DNA from 2 places in the Vibrio sp. SCP2 genome. Region 1 is predicted to be linked to the other one. Evidence: predicted binding sites of a transcription regulator. Region 1 holds the regulator's gene; the other holds the start of a gene.

What was found. The regulator CRP, encoded in region 1, controls carbon source genes, mostly activating them, when cyclic AMP is high. The targets are predictions, from matches to a motif close to TGTGANNNNNNTCACA.
Region 2: the regulator CRP is predicted to act here: its motif matches at 1,945-1,960, upstream of gltB (glutamate synthase large subunit).

The regions. Positions count from the first base shown of each region.
Region 1 covers NZ_JCAFVV010000006.1:164,673-167,851, forward strand. The annotation lists gene AC5O63_RS16790 (DUF1338 domain-containing protein) at 1-598, shown strand, start outside; gene crp (cAMP-activated global transcriptional regulator CRP) at 797-1,429, opposite strand; gene AC5O63_RS16800 (phosphoribulokinase) at 1,672-2,541, opposite strand; gene AC5O63_RS16805 (YheU family protein) at 2,630-2,842, opposite strand; gene AC5O63_RS16810 (hydrolase) at 2,883-3,179, opposite strand, start outside.
Region 2 covers NZ_JCAFVV010000004.1:209,157-212,335, reverse strand. The annotation lists gene gltB (glutamate synthase large subunit) at 1-1,706, opposite strand, end outside; gene mnmL (tRNA modification radical SAM protein MnmL/YtqA) at 2,239-3,179, shown strand, end outside.

The sequences.
Region 1 (3,179 bases):
GCCATGCGGTGATTATGTGTTTGAAAGCAAGAAGCTTGTTGCTAAACATTATGAGCACCCAGACCCAAAACAGCCTAAAGTGTTTATTAGTGAACTGAAGGTTGAAGAGTGTTCTGCTGAGCTACAAGCTATTGTCGCTAAGCTTGTCGAGCAATTGGACACCAGTAAGCTAAAAGGTCATGAGTTCTTGTATGGCGGTCGTTTGTGGGACATTAGCTTTGCTGACTTCCAGACGTTAGCGAAAGAAAGTGAGTACGCTTCTTGGCTGGCAGCACATGGTTACGGCGCTAACCACTTTACTGTTAGCGTCAATCAGCTCAATGCATTTGAAGAAGTGAAAGGCGTCAATGACCACCTACGCGAGTCCGGCTTTACCATCAATGAGTTTGGTGGCGAAGTGAAGGGGTCTCCTGATGTGCTGCTAGAGCAATCTTCAACGATGGCGGATAAAGTAGCGGTAACCTTCACGGAAGGTACAGAGATTATCCCGGGTGGTTTCTACGAGTTTGCTAAGCGCTACCCAATGAGCAACGGTGAACTTTATCCAGGGTTTGTTGCAGCCTCTGCTGATAAGATCTTCGAGAGTACTAACGGGTAGGAAGAGCTGAGAACGGGCTGCGCCCTAGAGATGCGGGAACGCTGCGCTTCGAGAGAGTTTGATCTCGGATGTGGAAAGGTGTTCTATCTCGAAGGACGAAGTCCGCTCCGTAGCGTTCTCGATTCTCGCATCCGATATAAACAAAAAGCCACCAATGTTTCCATTGGTGGCTTTTAAAATTTTAACGGTTAATCGAAATTAACGAGTACCGTAAACCACGATAGTTTTACCGTGTGCAGAAATTAGGTTCTGCTCTTCTAGCATCTTCAAGATACGACCTACTGTCTCACGAGAACAGCCAACGATTTGACCGATTTCTTGACGAGTGATCTTAATCTGCATGCCATCTGGGTGAGTCATCGCATCTGGTTGCTTCGCTAGGTTTAGTAGCGTTTGAGCAATACGGCCAGTTACGTCTAGGAATGCTAGGTCACCTACTTTTTGGCTAGTCACTTGTAGGCGGCTTGCCATTTGCGCAGATAAGCGCATTAGGATGTCTGGGTTCACTTGGATAAGCTGACGGAATTTCTTAAATGAGATTTCCGCAACTTCACAAGGAGATTTAGCACGAACCCATGCTGTACGCTCTTGGTCTTCTTCGAATAGACCAAGTTCACCGATAAAGTCACCTTGGTTTAGGTAAGAAAGGATCATTTCCTTACCTTCTTCGTCTTTAATAAGAACCGCTACTGAACCTTTTACGATGTAGTACAAAGTTTCAGCTTTCTCGCCCGCGTGAATTAGCGTGCTTTTTGAAGGGTACTTATGAATATGACAATGTGAAAGAAACCACTCTAATGTTGGGTCGGTTTGAGGTTTACCTAGAACCATAATATCTCACTTCCTCTGCAGGGTACGCTTGCCGCTTTCCATATTTTAGCTAAGCCTTAATCAAGACCTACTAGGATAAGAGCACTTTACAAATGCTGCAAGCCAACTTGTGTTTCGGTAAGAAATAGTATCCTTTTTCGAAAACGATTTCTTGATTTTAATCGGGTACAACTGGGGTTTTAGTACGCAAAACTGTGCACATGATCACGGTATGAAAAGTAATCGTGTTCTAGCTGTGGGTATTAACCAATTTTGCCCGTTTCGATGAGCTGTTGAAGTATCGGTTTAACGATTAGCTCCATGGCAAAACTCATCTTACCGCCAGGGACAACAATCGTGTTGTGACGCGACATAAATGCCCCATCAATCATTGCCAGTAGATATGGGTAATCTACGTTTTTAATGCCTCGCAATCGAATAACAACAAAACTCTCATCTAAACTCGGAATGCCTTTGGCGTTAAGCGGGTTAGATGTGTCGACGGTAGGGACACGTTGAAAGTTAATATGAGTACGAGAAAATTGGGGAGTAATGTAGTTCAGATAGTCATCCATTGAGCGGACGATAGAGTCCATCACCGCTTCACGCGAGTGACCACGATCGCGGGTATCACGAACGAATTTCTGAATCCATTCAAGGTTCACGATAGGCACCATGCCAATCAGAAAATCAACATGCTGTGATACGTTAACCTCGCCATCGACAACACCGCCATGTAGACCTTCATAAAATAGGACGTCGGAGTTTTCTGGCAGATCTTGCCAAGGTGTAAAGGTGCCTGGCATTTGGTTGTATGGAACGGCTTCATCGAACGTATGCAGGTAACGGCGGATTTGACCGACGCCTTCTTGACCGTACTTGCGGAAAAACTCTTCAAGTCCATTGAAGTCGTTCGCCTGAGGGCCAAAGTAACTGATATGGCGGCCTTGCTCACGTGCCTTACGGATTTCAACGTCCATCTCAGGGCGCGTAAAGCGGTGGAAGCTATCGCCTTCAACCCATGCGGGTTTGACGTTCATCATATTGAACATCTTACGGAAAGCTTCAGAAGTCGTTGTGGTACCAGCTCCAGAGGAACCAGTGACCGCAATAATCGGGTGTTTTGCTGACATGACAAACCTTGTCGTAATCTAATCCTTTAAACGAAAACCACTATAGCACGCTTTAGTGGTCAGTCACTGTATGCGATGCGCTAAAGTACTAAAACTTTCGTTTGAGTTGAATATCGACGGTTTCGTGCAGTTCAGAGAAGACAACAACCGCTTCCCCTGATTCCAACTGGGTACGTATTTGATCGACTTTGTCTTGCAGCGAGATCTCGACATCCCCATAGTCTGTCCCTTCACGCAGGACAAATTCCCGAATGAGATTTTCTAGTGTTGCTGGCTCGATTTGTTGCCATGGAACGATCATAAATACCTCTTTATTTTATGATTTAGGCCAAGGTGATTGGCTACGCAGAGAGAGCCAAACTTTCATAGTATGCAGGTAGTGCCTCTTCGAGCCAAAACCTCGGTTTTAACGCACTGCCGGTGACAAAACCAACATGCCCACCTTGTTCAAACAGTCGGTAGTCAATGTTATCAGGCAAGACATATTTTGGAATCACAGCATCAGTCATGAACGGATCGTCTTTCGCATGGATGATCTGTGTGGGTAGAGTGATTTCTTTTAGGCGATGGATGCCCGAGCAGCGCTGATAATAGTCTTCTGCGTCCTTGAAACCATGCAGCGGGGCGGTGATTAGGTC
Region 2 (3,179 bases), on a different contig from region 1:
GACTCAAGCTCGACTTTTTGACAGTGCTCTGGTGACTCAGCAAGCAGGTTCTGATCTTTACCTAGGTAAGTGTTCAGAGACATAACCATGCGCTCACGAATCGGGTCGATTGGCGGGTTAGTTACCTGAGCAAATAGCTGTTTAAAGTAGTTTGATAGATGTTGTGACTGGTGCGAAAGAATCGCTAACGGCCAGTCAGCACCCATTGCAGAAAGTGGCTCTTTGCCATCTTTCGCCATCGGTACGATGATTTCGTTAACTTCTTCAGAACTCACGCCAAATGCTTGTTGCTTGTGCAGTAGCTTCTCTGGCGATGGTTGGTTGAATTCGTTGCTTGCATCAGGAAGCTTCTTCAAGCTCAGTAGGTTTTCTTCAACCCACTTTTCGTAAGGCTGTGCCGACGCAATACCATCTTTCACTTCTTCATCAGAAATGATGCGACCTTGTTCTAGGTCAGCAACGAAGATACGACCTGGCTGAAGGCGACCACGGAACTCAACGTTCTCTGGCTCAATCTCAACCACGCCAGACTCAGAAGCCATCACTAGGAAGTCATCTTTAGTCACTGTGTAGCGAGATGGGCGCAGACCGTTACGGTCAAGCGTTGCACCGACTTGTACACCATCGGTGAAACAGACTGAAGCTGGGCCATCCCAAGGTTCCATCACGTTCGCGTGGTATTGGTAGAACGCACGACGAGTTGGATCCATGTTTTTGTTTTCTTGCCATGCTTCAGGGATCATCATCATTAGCGCATGTGGCAGGCTGCGACCAGATAGAACTAGTAGCTCAAGTGCCATATCGAAGTTAGATGAATCCGAGCTACCTTCCTGACAGATAGGCAGTAGCATGTCGATCTCGGCCTGAGTGAACAGGTCAGATTCAATGATTGCTTCACGAGCTTTCATCCAGTTCAGGTTACCGCGAACTGTGTTGATTTCACCGTTGTGAGCAATGTAACGGAAAGGCTGTGCTAGACGCCATTTCGGGAATGTATTGGTAGAGAAACGAGAGTGAACCAGTGCCAGTGCACTCACCATGGTTGGGTTCTGTAGATCTAGGAAGTACTGAGGTACTTGTTCCGTGGTTAGCTGACCCTTGTACACCACTGTCTTGTAAGACATAGAGTTGATGTAGAAATCATCGCCAATGTTAGAAACGCTTTCTAGACATACGCGAACTGTGTAGTTTCGCAGTACGTAAAGTTTACGCTCTAGTTCTTCAGGTGTGATACCTGGGCCGCCTGAGACAAACACATGCTCAAACTGAGGCTCGGTGCTTAGAGGGTCTGCGCCGATCATTGAGTTGTCAGTAGGTAGAACGCGGTAGCCAATAACGTCTAGCTCTAGACGCTTTGCATTACGTTCTAAAATATCGCGACATTGTGCGCGTTTGTGTTCATCTTTAGGGAAAAGTACAACACCGACACCGTATTTCTCAAAAGAAGGCAGCTTGATACCAAGCTTTACTGCTTCTTCTAACAGAAATTCATGGGGCTTTTGCAATAAGATACCTGCACCGTCACCACTACATGGGTCACAACCTTGACCACCGCGGTGTTCCATACGGGCTAGCATATCCAGTGCCTGAGTAACTACTTCGTGTGATTTACGGTTTTTAAGGTGAGCAACAAAACCGATACCACAAGCGTCATGCTCCAGTTCCGGAGTATATAGACCTTGGGCATTTTGCTCTCTATCTACCATAGATACATCCTTCCAGTTCAGTAGGCGCAAATGTGCTAGTCGAAACTAGTTCTACGTCCTGTCCTTTATAGTTTTGATTCGAAGTCAGCCTAGGTTGGCGACTTTGATTCCTTTCCGTATCTCGCAGAAAAATATTGCGAGAAAAACAATCCTTGGTGGAATCCCGTTTTTTAGTATCACAATCTAGTGATTTATATAGGTGGGAGTGGGATAACACCGACGTTTCACCGAGTTTTTATGTAAGTAAAATCACAAAAAACAGCGAAATCTGTAAGTATCCTACAATTTAGTAAGGATGAAATGCAATCAAAACTCGATGCTGTTGCCCACTTTTTTTGGGTTATAAATGAATATTATGTTTAACTTTTGCGTAACAATCTGGTTGAGGCACGTTATTTTTGCATGTTTATTGATATTGATTAATGCTTCGCCTGTTTGAAATCGCTACCTTTCCTCCTCCATTTTTTTCAGAATTGTAATTTAATTACATAGATCTTAATGAGACTCATTTCGATCTAATAAGAGGTTAGTCATGCAGCTTCACGAGTTGGTCAACACCATAGGGCAAGACCTTCAGCGCCGTTATGGAGAAAAAGTCCATAAGCTCACGTTACATGGTGGATTTAGTTGCCCAAATCGAGATGGGACGATTGGTCGTGGCGGCTGTACTTTCTGTAATGTTGCTTCTTTTGCGGATGAAGAAGCGCAGATCAAAAGCATTCATGAACAGTTAACCGATAGAGCGGGAGAAATTGTTCGTGCCAAGCGCTATCTCGCCTATTTCCAAGCCTATACCAGTACATACGCTGAAGTTCAGGTGCTTAAGAACATGTATGAAGAAGCACTTAAAGCGGCTGATATTGTCGGACTTTGTGTCGGCACTCGACCTGACTGTGTGCCAGATGCTGTGTTGGAATTACTATCTAGCTACGTAGAGCAGGGATATGAGATCTGGCTTGAGCTTGGATTGCAAACCGCCAACAACCAAACCTTAAAACGCATTAATCGCGGTCACGATTTTGAGTGTTATGCTGAAATTACTCAGCGCGCGCGCGAGCTTGGCATTAAAGTTTGTACTCACCTTATTGTTGGATTGCCCAAAGAAACGCGTGAAGACAATATCGAGACGCTGAACAAGGTGCTTGAGGTGGGAACCGATGGAATCAAGCTCCATGGGCTGCACATCGTTGAAGGTAGCACCATGGCTAAAGCGTGGAAAGCGGGTAAATTGGATGCGCCCGAGCTTGAAGAGTATGTCGCTATCGCGAGTGAAATGATCCGCATGACTCCCCCGGATGTGGTTTACCATCGAGTCTCTTCTGCTGCTCGTAGGCCGACTTTACTCGCCCCGCTTTGGTGTGAGAATCGCTGGCTAGCAATGACAGAAATTGGCCGAGCACTTAATCGCCAAGGTGCACAAGGGTCTTTGTTAAATCAACCCTTTATATATACAAAACCAATATTAAAGGCTGA